2 regions of the Streptomyces sp. NPDC044044 genome follow, and region 1 is predicted to be linked to the other one. Evidence: riboswitches for the same ligand, from Rfam matches in the RefSeq annotation. Region 1 holds a riboswitch; the other holds the start of a gene.
What was found. Region 1 has a riboswitch for S-adenosylmethionine ahead of thrC (threonine synthase). Riboswitches for the same ligand answer to the same signal wherever they lie in the genome.

Region 2: linked by a shared signal. The riboswitch ahead of AC07AG_RS35715 (aminotransferase class V-fold PLP-dependent enzyme) and the one ahead of thrC (threonine synthase) in region 1 are both predicted to bind S-adenosylmethionine.

Annotation. Positions count from the first base shown of each region.
Region 1 is NZ_JBWKFG010000005.1:143,337-150,335, forward strand. Features, by position in the region: gene AC07AG_RS20280 (DUF7927 domain-containing protein) at 1-1,646, opposite strand, end outside; gene AC07AG_RS20285 (glucosyl-3-phosphoglycerate synthase) at 1,736-2,680, opposite strand; SAM riboswitch class I at 2,849-2,983, shown strand; gene thrC (threonine synthase) at 3,001-4,308, shown strand; gene AC07AG_RS20295 (MoaD/ThiS family protein) at 4,415-4,690, shown strand; gene AC07AG_RS20300 (cold-shock protein) at 5,115-5,318, shown strand; gene groL (chaperonin GroEL) at 5,656-6,999, shown strand, end outside.
Region 2 is NZ_JBWKFG010000010.1:460,258-467,256, reverse strand. Features, by position in the region: gene qcrC (cytochrome bc1 complex diheme cytochrome c subunit) at 4-813, shown strand; gene qcrA (cytochrome bc1 complex Rieske iron-sulfur subunit) at 810-1,865, shown strand; gene qcrB (cytochrome bc1 complex cytochrome b subunit) at 1,862-3,493, shown strand; gene trpD (anthranilate phosphoribosyltransferase) at 3,661-4,725, shown strand; SAM riboswitch class IV at 4,800-4,916, shown strand; gene AC07AG_RS35715 (aminotransferase class V-fold PLP-dependent enzyme) at 5,081-6,490, shown strand; gene AC07AG_RS35710 (glycerate kinase family protein) at 6,442-6,999, opposite strand, start outside.

The DNA.
Region 1 (6,999 bases):
GGCGTCACCTGCCAGGACGCGGTGGCTCCGGTGCGCGTGCTGCCCGAGGGGTTCTTGATGGTGATGGTGTTCTTGACGCTGCTGCACACCGGCGCGGTCCGCCGTGCGGGCACGTTGGTGATCTTGACCGGCGGCTGCTTCCGCTCGATGACCGGCGCGGCACCGCACTTGGGGTCGGTGCTGCCCGCGTCGCAGTTGGAGCGCGGGGTCTCGACGTCGACGTTGTTGAGCAGCTTGCCGTCGCCGCTGACCGGGTCCTTGATCTTGACCGAGTACGTCACCGTCGCGGTCTCACCGGCCGGGATGTCGCCGGTGTAGCTGATCTTCGGTTTGGTGTACGAGACGTCGCCGGTGCTCGCCTTCGCGTCGTCGTTGTACGTCGCGTCGTCGAGGTTGTCCGTCAGGTCGTCGCTGAACTTGGCGTTCGGGTAGTCGAGCTTGCTGATGTTCTTCGCCTTGACCGTGTAGGTCAGGGTGCCGCCCGGCTTGATCGTCTTGGGGCTCGCCGTCTTCGTCACCTCCAGGTCGGGGACCGGGACGGAGAGCGCGAACGCCGAGGGGACGTACGTGTCGCCCTTCGTGGAGAAGCTCAGCGTCGTGGAGGTCGCGCCGACCGGGATCGGCTCGGCGGCCGGGGCGCGGGTCCCGCTGCCCGTGACGTCGAACTCCTTGGCGTCGATGGAGAGGTTGTTGGTCATCTTCGGGTCGAGGGCACCGTCGTCCTCGCTGATGAAGAAGTTGTTGGTGTTGCCCGTGTGCTGCTCGGTCATGTTCTGGCCGCCGACCTGGAAGCGGTCGCCGGGGGTGTTCCAGTCGCCTTCGTACGCGGTGACGCTGGCGCGCGGCTTGCCGTCCGTGCGGTAGAAGCCGTCGACCGTGACGCTGGTGGCGGGCGACGTGGAGCGCTGCAGGACGTGGCCGCCGTAGACGTAGACGTTGCGGCGGTCGGGGGCGTGGTCGTCGTTGGGGCCGTCGTACTTGTAGACGACCGTGAGGGACCAGCCCGCGACGCAGCCCTTGCCGGTGGGCGCCCAGATGTCGCCGACCGCGACCGGGACGGGGTCTCCGGTGCCGGTGACGCCGCTGAAGAGGCCCGTGACGTCGGCCTCGCCGGTGTAGTAGTGCGGGCCGTTGGTCGACGCCGGGTCCTTGACCAGGTTCGCCGGGGTGACCTTCGAGGGAGGTCCGCCGTTCACGCCGACGGCGGGCACCGCGTCCAGCGGGTCGCCGGGGGAGGGCTGCACGTCGGCGCCCGAGATGTCGCAGCGCTTGAGCTGGGCGCCGCTGGGGCCCTTGTACGTTCCGTCGTTGCCGCCGTAGAAGAGGCGTGCGTACGCGACCTTCGCGCCGGGCGGGATCGCGACCTGGCCGGTGCTCGATCCGTGGTCGGGGTCCATGCCCGCGGCGTTGATCCGCTGCATGACGAAGGTGTTGTTGTTGTCGCGGCCCTCGCCGTCCGCGGCGGTGGCGCAGCGCGCCGCCATGTCCGCGGGCGTTGTCGGGCAGCCCATGACCGTGTTGCCGATGGTCCTGAAGTCGCCGTACAGCGATTCGTCGTAGCGCTTGGCGAAGGGCTCGATCACATCCGCGGCGGCGGGTGCGGCCACGGCGCCGAGCGCCCCTGCCGCGAGTCCGGCCGTGGCCATGGCCACACCGCCGATGCGTCGCGCGCTTCCCATTACCTGTCTGACCCACATAAATGGGAAATGTAGACAAAACGCCCGGCTTTGGGCTGTTACGCCACGCGGCGAGCCGTGTACTCCGCGATGTCGGCCATCGGCGGCCGCTCCTCGGTGTCCACCGAATGGGTACGCGGCTCGAACCCGTCCTCGCCCCGCTCGAACTGCGTGAGCTCGGGGCGTACGAGATGGCCGCGCGCCAGCCGCAGCTGCGCCGTCCGGTAGATCGCCGCCGCCATCCGGCCGAGCGCCTGCCCGTCCTGGTGACGGTGCTTGCGCACGCCGACGTCGACCTGCGCGAGCGCGTCCAGGCCCACCGTGTGCAGCGCGTCGACGAGCAGGCCCAGCTCCACTCCGTAACCGACGGGGAACGGCAGCCGCTCCAGGAGGGACCTGCGTGCCGCGTACTCGCCGCCCAGCGGCTGTACGAACCCGGCCAGTTGGGGCCAGTGCATGTTCAGCAGCGGGCGCGCCATCAGCTCGGTGACCCGGCCTCCCTGACCTGCGGTTCCGGCCAGCGGGCGGTCGTACATCGCCTTCACGAAGTCCACGTCGGGCTCGGTCAGGAGCGGGCCGACGATGCCGGTGACGAAGTCCGCCGAGAACTCCCTGAGGTCCGCGTCGACGAACGCGACGATGTCACCGCCGGTCACCAGGAGTGAGCGCCACAGGACCTCGCCCTTGCCGGGCACGGCCGGGATGCGCGGCAGGATCCCGTCCCTGTGCACGACCCGCGCGCCCGCATCGCGCGCGACCTCGGCCGTGCGGTCCCGGGACCCGGAGTCGATCACCACGAGCTCGTCCACCAGGCAGGCCTTCTCGACCAGCTCGCGGCGGATCTCGGCGACGATCTCCCCGACCGTCTCCTCCTCGTCGAGCGCGGGCAGGACGACACTCACCGAGGCTCCCGACGCCCGTTTGGCGGCGACGAGTGCGCTGAGCGGACGGTCGGCAACGGACCAGGAACGCCTGGTCAGCCAGCGCTCGGCCTCTTCCAGCACGGGTTGCTCCTCCTGTGTGTGGCCTACATGTGATCCATCTCGCGGTTCGGACGACTATCTCAAGGGTCCAGGCCGTCGGTTACAGTCTTGAACAACGCGGATGACCATCGCATGTCGGGGGTCGACGCGTAACAAATGCCCTGGGCCCCTGAAGCCCCGGCGCCATACCGCTCATCCAGAGGGGCAGAGGGATACGGCCCGTTGAAGCCCCGGCAACCATCCCGCCGACCGCGCACGCGAGGTCTCGGTGGGGAAGGTGCCAATTCCGTCTCGTGACGAGATGCGTCACGGGGAAGATGAGGAGAAAGGGCCTCGCCTCCATGGCTGCGCAGACTGTCGCAACGAACGAAAACACCCCCTCCACCACGGGTTCTGTGGACCTCGGCCCCGCATCGGGCCTTTCCTGCCGCGAGTGCGGCGAGCTGTACGCCCTCGGCCCGATCTTCGCCTGCGAGGCCTGTTTCGGCCCGCTCGAAGTGGCGTACGACCTGCCGACCGGTGACCCCGAGGCGCTCCGGAAGCAGATCGAGTCCGGCCCCGACAACATCTGGCGCTACGCGCCCCTGCTGCCCGTCCCTGCGGACGTGGCGTCCAAGCCGAACATCAACCCCGGCTGGACCAAGCTCGTCAAGGCGGACAACCTCGCGCGTGAACTCGGCGTCGCACAGGGCAAGTTGTTCGTCAAGGACGACTCCGGCAACCCGACGCACTCCTTCAAGGACCGTGTCGTCGCGCAGGCCATCGAGGCGGCGCGCGCGTTCGGCTTCACCACCCTCTCCTGCTCCTCCACCGGCAACCTTGCCGGTGCCGTGGGCGCCGCCGCAGCCCGCGCCGGCTTCCGCTCCTGCGTGTTCATCCCGCACGACCTGGAGCAGGGCAAGGTCGTCATGGCCGCGGTCTACGGCGGCGAGCTCGTCGGCATCGAGGGCAACTACGACGACGTGAACCGCTTCTGCTCCGAGCTCATCGGCGACCCGCTGGGCGAGGGCTGGGGCTTCGTGAACGTCAACCTGCGGCCGTACTACGGCGAGGGCTCCAAGACCCTCGCGTACGAGATCTGCGAGCAGCTGGGGTGGGTCCTTCCCGACCAGCTGGTCATCCCGATCGCCTCGGGCTCGCAGCTCACGAAGATCGACAAGGGGCTCAAGGAGCTCATCGCGCTCGGCCTCGTCGAGGACAAGCCCTACAAGATCTTCGGTGCCCAGGCCGAGGGCTGCTCCCCGGTGTCGACCGCCTTCAAGGCCGGGCACGACGTCGTACGCCCGCAGAAGCCGGACACCATCGCCAAGTCGCTGGCCATCGGCAACCCCGCCGACGGGCCGTACGTCCTGGACATCGCGCGTCGCACGGGCGGTGCGGTGGAGGACGTGAACGACGAGCAGGTCGTCGACGCGATCAAGCTGCTCGCCAGGACCGAGGGGATCTTCGCGGAGACCGCCGGTGGTGTGACCGTGGGCGTCACGAAGAAGCTGATCGAGGCGGGGCTCATCGACCCCTCGCTGACCACGGTGGTCCTGAACACCGGTGACGGCCTCAAGACGCTTGACGCTGTCGCTGAGACTTCGCAGGCCACCGCTACCATCCGGCCCAGCCTTGACGCGTTCCGCGCCGCAGGGCTTGCAGGCTGAGCCTGTTCGCTTGACTGCGAGCCGGCTGTGGCTGGTCGCGCAGTTCCCCGCGCCCCTGAAGGGGCGCCCCAGACGGGCGCCCCTCCTGAACTACCGAGGTGAATTCATGAGCGTCAAGGTCCGCATCCCCACCATTCTTCGCACCTACACCGGCGGTCAGTCCGAGGTCGCCGCCGAGGGGGCGACCCTCTCCGAGGTCATCGCCGACCTGGAGGCCAAGCACGCCGGTATCGCGGCCCGTGTCCTGGACGACCAGGGCAAGCTGCGGCGCTTCGTGAACGTGTACGTGAACGACGACGACGTCCGGTTCGAGCAGGGCCTTCAGACGGCGACGCCGGACGGCGCGGGGGTCTCGATCATTCCCGCCGTCGCCGGTGGTTGATCCTTTAAAGAAACACCCTGCGTAATCTTCATTGCCCCCTCCGCGAGAGAAGTGGAGGGGGCAATTCCATGTGGTTGAGCGCGGTACAGTTGGGAAGCGAGCTTCCCCGTTTGTGCCGAGCGCATATACGAAGTCGCCCCGAGGGCGACAAGAAGTAGCCAAAGTGCACTGCCCATTTGCCCTTCTCGTGGCATTTGTCTGGCCCGACTTGCCCTGAACTCCGGTAAATCCTCCGCATATTTCCGATCAGGCGTGCCCAGAATTCTCGTCCGATTGACCTGTTGCAGAGGGCAGTTGGACAGATACATTCAGCCGCGGTCGACGCGTTCCGGCGCACGCCTCCACAACCCATTGGGGGGGTGAGGTCTGACCCGGGTCCGCGAAGTGCGGGTCCGTGCAAGGGCCAGTAATAGGGGAGTTAGGCATGGCTCAGGGCACCGTCAAGTGGTTCAACGCGGAGAAGGGGTACGGCTTCATCGCGGTCGACGGTGGTGCGGATGTTTTCGTCCACTACAGCGCGATTCAGATGGACGGCTACCGCACCCTTGAAGAAGGTCAGCGAGTTGAGTTCGAGATCTCGCAGGGCCAGAAGGGTCCGCAGGCGGACATGGTCAAGCTCGCCGTTTGATCTCGGCGCGATCGGCCAGCGACTTAGCGAGTGACGAGGGGCCCGTATCCCGACAGGGGTACGGGCCCCTCGTGCGTCACGGGGCGCGCGCCCCTCAAACGTCATCGGGGCAGGCACCCCTCGTACGTCTGGGATCCGTAAGAGGCGCTTGCACTCGTAGGGGTCGAGTGCTAATCATTGGGCTTAGCACTCTCCCAGTGAGAGTGACAGAACTTGGATCGGGTCGGTGAGGCCCGCAGGCCGGGTGGGGCAAGGAACCACACGGTTTGCAGGCCGTCCGTCGCGGGCACTGGCGCGATCCGGAGCATGCCACCCCTGTCCGGGAGGACCACTTCACATGGCCAAGATCATCGCGTTCGACGAGGAGGCACGGCGCGGCCTCGAGCGCGGCATGAACCAGCTCGCCGACGCCGTCAAGGTGACCCTGGGCCCCAAGGGTCGCAACGTCGTCCTCGAGAAGAAGTGGGGTGCCCCCACGATCACCAACGATGGTGTTTCCATCGCCAAGGAGATCGAGCTCGAGGACCCGTACGAGAAGATCGGCGCCGAGCTGGTCAAGGAGGTCGCGAAGAAGACGGACGACGTCGCCGGTGACGGCACGACGACCGCGACCGTCCTGGCGCAGGCGCTGGTCCGCGAGGGCCTGCGCAACGTAGCCGCCGGTGCCAACCCGATGGCCCTCAAGCGTGGCATCGAGAAGGCCGTCGAGGCCGTCTCGGGCGCCCTGCTCGAGCAGGCCAAGGACGTGGAGACCAAGGAGCAGATCGCTTCGACCGCCTCCATCTCCGCCGCCGACACCCAGATCGGCGAGCTCATCGCCGAGGCGATGGACAAGGTCGGCAAGGAAGGCGTCATCACCGTCGAGGAGTCGCAGACCTTCGGGCTCGAGCTTGAGCTCACCGAGGGCATGCGCTTCGACAAGGGCTACATCTCGGCGTACTTCGCCACCGACATGGAGCGTATGGAGGCGTCGCTCGACGACCCGTACATCCTGATCGTCAACTCGAAGATCTCGAACGTGAAGGACCTCCTTCCGCTCCTCGAGAAGGTCATGCAGTCCGGCAAGCCGCTGCTGATCATCGCCGAGGACGTCGAGGGCGAGGCCCTGTCGACCCTGGTCGTCAACAAGATCCGTGGCACCTTCAAGTCCGTCGCCGTCAAGGCCCCGGGCTTCGGTGACCGCCGCAAGGCCATGCTCGGCGACATCGCCATCCTCACCGGTGGCACCGTCATCTCCGAGGAAGTCGGCCTCAAGCTGGAGAACGCGGGCCTCGACCTCCTGGGCCGTGCCCGCAAGGTCGTCATCACCAAGGACGAGACCACGATCGTCGACGGCTCCGGTGAGAGCGACCAGGTCCAGGGTCGCGTCAACCAGATCCGCGCCGAGATCGAGAACTCGGACAGCGACTACGACCGCGAGAAGCTGCAGGAGCGCCTGGCGAAGCTCGCCGGCGGTGTTGCGGTCATCAAGGCCGGTGCCGCGACCGAGGTCGAGCTCAAGGAGCGCAAGCACCGCATCGAGGACGCCGTTCGCAACGCGAAGGCCGCCGTCGAAGAGGGCATCGTCGCCGGTGGTGGCGTGGCCCTCATCCAGGCCGCCGCTGTCTTCGAGAAGCTTGAGCTCGAGGGCGACGAGGCCACCGGTGCCGCCGCTGTGAAGCTGGCCCTCGAGGCCCCGCTG
Region 2 (6,999 bases), on a different contig from region 1:
TCCGTGAAAAAGCTCTCCGCACGACGACGCCACCCGTTGGCGGCGGTCGTCGTCCTACTCCTCGCGCTGGCGGCCACCGGGGGGCTGTACGCCGCGTTCGCACCCGCGGACAAGGCGCAGGCCGACGACACCGCCCAGTCCCTCGCCATCGACGAGGGCAAGAAGCTGTACTCCGTGGGCTGCTCCAGCTGCCACGGAACCGGCGGTCAGGGGTCCTCCGACGGTCCTAGCCTGGTGGGCGTCGGCGCAGCCGCCGTCGACTTCCAGGTCAGCACCGGCCGTATGCCGCTGCAGCAGCCGGGCGCCCAGGCGCCGAAGAAGAAGGCCATCTACAACCAGGCCCAGATCGACCAGCTCGCGGCGTACATCGCCTCGCTGGGCGCGGGCCCGACCATCCCCACCGAGAAGCAGTACAGCCCGGACGGGGCGGACATCGCCAAGGGTGGCGAGCTGTTCCGCACCAACTGCGCGCAGTGCCACAACTTCACCGGTGAGGGCGGCGCGTTGACGAAGGGCAAGTTCGCTCCTTCGTTGGAGGATGTCTCCCCGAAGCACATCTACGAGGCCATGCAGACCGGCCCGCAGAACATGCCGTCCTTCCCCGACACGATCATGCCGGAGAAGAACAAAAAGGACATCATCGCGTACCTCGACGCGGTCAACGGCGAGCAGACCGAGAGCCCTGGCGGTCTGAAGCTGGGCGGCCTGGGTCCGGTCAGTGAAGGCCTGTTCGGCTGGATCTTCGGTCTCGGCTCGCTGATCGCGGTCGCCGTGTGGGTCGCCGCTCGGACCGCAAAGGCCAAGAAGTCATGAGTAGCCAAGAGAAATCAGAAGAGAACCTGCCCAGCGTGCAGGAGACCGAGCACGGCTCGGTGGCGGTCGCGGACGAGAACCCGTTCGCCGACCCGGGGCTTCCGCCCCATGAGCATCGTGTCCAGGACATCGACGAGCGGGCCGCCAGGCGTTCCGAGCGTGCGGTCGCCTTCCTGTTCACGCTCTCGATGCTCGCCACGATCGGCTTCATCGCCTCGTTCGTGTCGTTCCCGGTCGACAAGCGCGTCTACATCTTCCCGATCGGTCACATCAGCGCGCTGAACTTCTCCCTGGGCATGACCCTGGGTCTCGCGCTCTTCTGCATCGGCGCGGGCGCGGTCCACTGGGCCCGCACCCTGATGTCCGACGTGGAGGTCGCCGACGAGCGGCACCCCATCGAGGCCGAGCCCGAGGTCAAGGCCAAGGTCATGGCCGACTTCAAGGCCGGTGCCGCGGAGTCGCAGTTCGGCCGGCGCAAGCTGATCCGCAACACGATGTTCGGCGCGCTGGCCATGGTGCCGCTCTCCGGCGTCGTCCTGCTGCGTGACCTCGGTCCGCTGCCCGAGGACAAGCTGCGGCACACGCTGTGGTCCAAGGGCAAGTTGCTCGTGAACATGAACACGAACGAGCCGCTGCGTCCGTCGGACATCCAGGTCGGCTCGCTGACCTTCGCCAAGCCCGAGGGCCTGGAGGAGCACGATCACGACTTCCAGAAGGAGATCGCCAAGGCGGCCCTGATGATCGTCCGGATCCAGCCGGACAACATCAAGGACAAGCAGGAACTCGAGTGGTCGCACGACGGTGTCGTCGCGTACTCGAAGATCTGCACCCACGTCGGTTGCCCGATCTCCCTGTACGAGCAGCAGACGCACCACGTCCTCTGCCCGTGCCACCAGTCCACCTTCGACCTCTCCGACGGTGCCCGAGTGATCTTCGGCCCGGCCGGTCACGCGCTGCCGCAGCTGCGCATCGCCGTGAACGAAGAGGGCTACCTCGAGGCGCTCGGCGACTTCGCTGAGCCCGTCGGTCCTGCATTCTGGGAGCGCGGATGAGCACTACGACGACTGATACGCGCAAGAAGGAGGCGCCCGCCGGTGAGCGGGTCGCCGACTGGGCAGACGGCCGCCTGGGGATCTACTCCCTGGCCAAGGCCAACATGCGCAAGATCTTCCCGGACCACTGGTCCTTCATGCTCGGTGAGATCTGCCTCTACAGCTTCATCATCATCATCCTCACGGGTGTGTACCTGACCCTGTTCTTCCACCCGTCGATGAACGAGGTGGAGTACCACGGCAGCTACATCCCGCTGCAGGGCCAGCTGATGTCCGAGGCGTTCAACTCGACCATGCACATCAGCTTCGATGTGCGCGGTGGTCTGCTGATCCGGCAGATCCACCACTGGGCGGCGCTGATCTTCCTCGCGGCGATGTTCGTGCACATGATGCGCGTCTTCTTCACGGGTGCCTTCCGCAAGCCCCGCGAGGTCAACTGGGTCTTCGGGTTCCTGCTGTTCGTCCTGGGCATGTTCACCGGCTTCACCGGCTACTCGCTCCCTGACGACCTGCTCTCCGGTACCGGTGTGCGCTTCATGCAGGGCGCCGTCCTGTCCGTGCCGATCGTGGGCACGTACCTGTCGATGTTCCTGTTCGGCGGGGAGTTCCCCGGCGGCGACTTCGTGGCCCGGTTCTACTCGGTGCACATCCTGCTGCTGCCGGGCATCATGCTCGGCCTCGTGGTGGCGCACCTGATCCTGGTCTTCTACCACAAGCACACGCAGTTCGCGGGCCCCGGGAAGACGAACAAGAACGTCGTCGGCATGCCGCTGCTGCCGGTCTACATGGCGAAGGCCGGAGGGTTCTTCTTCCTGGTCTTCGGCGTGATCGCGGCCATCTCGGCGATCGCCACGATCAACCCGATCTGGGCGCTCGGTCCCTACCGTCCCGACCAGGTCTCCACCGGAGCCCAGCCCGACTGGTACATGGGCTTCTCCGAGGGTCTGATCCGTGTCATGCCGGGCTGGGAGATCAACGCCTGGGGTCACACGCTCGTCCTTGGCGTGTTCATCCCGCTGGTCATCTTCCCGCTGGTCCTGGTCGCGATCGCGGTCTATCCGTTCATCGAGTCCTGGGTCACCGGCGACAAGCGCGAGCACCACATCCTGGACCGCCCGCGCAACGTCCCGACCCGTACGGCCTTCGGCGTCGCGTGGATCACCTGGTACTTCGTGCTCCTCGTCGGCGGTGGAAACGACCTCTGGGCCACGCACTTCCACCTGTCGATCAACTCGATCACCTGGTTCGTGCGCATCGCCTTCTTCGTGGCACCGGTCCTCGCCTTCATCGCCACCAAGCGGATCTGCCTGGGTCTGCAGCGGCGCGACAAGGAGAAGGTCCTGCACGGCCGCGAGTCGGGCATCATCAAGCGCCTGCCGCACGGTGAGTTCATCGAGGTCCACGAGCCGCTCAACCAGGAGCAGCTGCACACGCTCACCGCGCACGAGCAGTACGCGCCGGTCGAGATCGGCCCCTCGGTCGACGAGAACGGCGTCGAGCGCAAGGTGACCGGTTCGCAGAAGCTCCGGGCCAAGCTCAGCAAGGGCTACTACGGGGATGACAACCAGATCCCCAAGCCCACCACCGAGGAGTACAAGGAGATCACGAGCGGCCACGGCCACCACTGATCCTCCGAACGCTCCGACGTTCTGACCCAAGGTCGCCACGGCGAGAGCCCCGTCCCTGCATCCAGTGCATGGACGGGGCTCTTTGCCGTCCCCCGGGCTGGATAAGGTGGTCCCGTCCCCATGTGCCGGGATGCTTTCTTCCTACGCTGACGAACCCAGGAGCGGCTATGAGCGCTGTGACCCCCGCAGGAGGCAATACCGCGGCGGCCCGTTCCTGGCCGGGTGTGCTGAACGGCCTGCTCGACGGGAACGACCAGAGCGCCGACGACACGGCCTGGGCGATGGACCGCATCATGCGGGGCGAGGCCACCGACGCGCAGATCGCCGGCTTCGTCGTGGCGCTGCGGGCCAAGGGCGAGACCGTGGAGGAGATCTCCGGTCTCGTGCGCACCATGTACGAGCACGCCAATGTGATCGAGGTGCCGGGGCGGACCGTCGACATCGTCGGCACGGGCGGTGACGGTGCCAAGACCGTCAACATCTCCACGATGTCCGCGATCGTCATCGCAGGCGCGGGCGCGAAGGTCGTCAAGCACGGCAATCGCGCCGCGTCGTCGGCCAGCGGCGCCTCCGACGTGCTCGAGAAGCTCGGCGTGAACCTCGAGCTCACCCCGCGGCGGGTCGTCGAGGTCGCGGAGGAGGCGGGGATCACCTTCTGCTTCGCGGTGAAGTTCCACCCGGCGCTGCGGTACGCGGGCGGTGCGCGCAGCCAGCTGGGGATCAGGACCGTGTTCAACCTCCTGGGTCCGCTCACCAACCCGGCCCGGGTGCGCTCCCAGGCCGTCGGCGTCGCCGACGCGCGGATGGCGCCGATCGTGGCAGGCGTCTTCGCCGAGCGCGGGCACTCCTCCCTCGTCTTCCGCGGTGACGACGGCCTCGACGAGCTGACGACCACGTCGACCTCCCGGGTCTGGGTGGTGCGGGACGGCGCCGTGCGCGAGGAGTCCTTCGACCCGCGCGACGTCGGCATCGACCTCGTCCCCGTGGAGGCGCTGCGGGGCGCCGACGCGTCGTACAACGCCGAGGTGGCGCTGCGCCTCCTGGACGGCGAGACCGGGCCCGTGCGGGACGCCGTGCTGCTCAACTCGGCGGCGGCCCTGGTGGCCCTCTCGCCGGGCGAGGGGAGCCTCGTGGAGCAGATCCGCGGGGGCATCGCGCAGGCGGCCGATTCGATCGACTCCGGGGCCGCGAAGAAGGCCCTGGAGCGCTGGGTGTCGGCCAGCAACAGGTGAATGTGGCGCACACCGCAGTCCGGATCCCGGACTGCGGTGGGCACCGGGAAGATCGTGTGGCAAGATGCTGCGCAGGTCATGAGTGACAGCGATTAGGCCCCGGCTCGCTGTCCGGCAACCCTCCGTCCGTGGCGGGGTGCCCCGGGTGAAGACCAGGCCGTGGACAGCAAGGTCCATGGCAAGCGCGGACCCCTGCGAACCCTGGGGTCCTGGTCCTCAAGGGAGCAGTCTCGTGAGCAAGCGAATGCGATAGGGCTTTCCGGCCCCTTTTCCGCACCCCCTTTTCTCTTCATCACTGCAGCGCCGTGACGGCGCCCTCGCAGTGAACTCGCCTGCCTTCCCACGGGAGTTCGCCATGTCCGCACGCTCTGTCGCCACCACCACCACCGATGCCGCTGCCGCCTCCGCCGCCTCCGCCGACCCCTGCTGTGCCGCGCCGCTGCCGGTGCTCGGCCGTGACGTCACCGTGCCGCTCGTCACCGGCGGCGAGGTGACCTACGCGGCGCTCGACTACGCGGCGAGCGCCCCCGCGCTGCAGCGGGTGTGGGACGACGTGGCCGCGTACGCGCCGTACTACGGCAGCGTGCACCGCGGTGCCGGGTACCTCTCGCAGCTCTCCACCGACCTCTTCGAGAACAGCCGCGTCACCGTCGCCGAGTTCCTCGGCTGCCGCGAGGACGACCAGGTCGTCTTCACGCGCTCGACCACCGACTCGCTGGGCCTCCTCGCCGCGGCCCTCCCGGCCGACTGCCAGGTCTTCGTCTTCGAGACCGAGCACCACGCCTCGCTCCTGCCGTGGCGCGACGCCCGCGTGACGTACCTGAACGCGCCGCGCACCGCCGACCAGGCCGTCGCCACCCTGGAGCGCGCCCTCGCCGACCGCGACCCCTACGGGCCCGCCCTGGTCTGCGTGACCGGCGCCTCGAACGTCACCGGTGAGCTGTGGCCGGTCAAGGAGCTGGCCGCCGCCGCCCACGCGCACGGCGCCCGCATCGTCCTGGACGCCGCGCAGCTCGCGCCCCACCACCCGGTCTCCATCGAGGAGTTGGACGTCGACTGGGTCGCCTTCTCCGGTCACAAGCTGTACGCGCCCTTCGGCTCGGGCGTCCTCGCGGGCCGTTCCGACTGGCTGCAGGCGGCCGAGCCGTACCTCGCGGGCGGCGGCGCCTCGCGGAAGGTCGCGCGGCGCAGCGACGGCGGCGTCGACGTCGAGTGGCACGACACCGCCGCGCGGCACGAGGCCGGATCGCCGAACGTCATCGGCGTGTACTCGATCGCCTCCGCCTGCAAGGCCCTGACCGAGGCGGGCTTCGACGAGCTCGTCGCCCGTGAGCGCCACCTCATCGCGAAGGTGCGCGAGGGCCTCGCCGACGTGCCCGCCGTGAAGGTGCTCTCGCTCTTCGGCGACGACGCGCCGCGCGTCGGCGTCATCTCCTTCGTCGTCGAGGGCTGGAACAGCTCGCACTTCGCCGCCGCGCTCTCCGCCGAGTACGGCATCGGCGTACGCGACGGTCTCTTCTGCGCCCACCCGCTGGTGCGCACCCTGCTCGGCAGCGACCCGCAGACCCAGGGCGAGTGCGGCGCCCCCGAGGCCGCGCCCGGCGAGAAGTCGCTGAACGCGATCCGCGTGAGCTTCGGCGCGGGCACCCCGGACGAGCACGTGGACCGTTTCGTGCGCGCCGTCAAGGAGCTCGTGGCGGACGGTGCGCGCTGGAACTACCGCACGGAGGACGGGCGTTGCGTGCCGGACACCACGGCAGCCTGAGCCCTGGGCCGTCCCTTCAGGCGTGACCCCAGCAGGATCATCCGCAGGGCCCGCTCGGTCGCGTCGGTGAGGAACTCGCCGCCCCGGCCGAGCGCCTCGGTGAGCGAGACCGGCGCGGGCAGGATCGCGCTGTAGGCGTCCACGCCCTCGGCCCGTACGTGGTGCGCGCCCTGGCCGATCGTGCCCGCGAGGACGAGGACCGGGCGGCCGAACCGCTTGGCGCGCCGGGCCACTTCGGCGGGGATCTTGCCGCGTGGCGTCTGGTGGTCCAGGGCACCCTCTGCGGTGACGACGAGGTCGGCGCGGGCCAGGCGTGCGTCCAGGTCCAGGTGGTCGAGCAGGACGTCGAAGCGGGGCAGGAGCTGGGCGCCCAGTGCCGCGAGGCCTGCGCCCAGGCCGCCGGACGCACCCGTTCCGGGGCCTTGGGAGAGGTCCGTCGTGACGTGCAGGTCGCGGGTCAGGATGTGCGCCCAGTGTTCGAGGGCCGCCGCGAGCTGTTCGACCTGCGT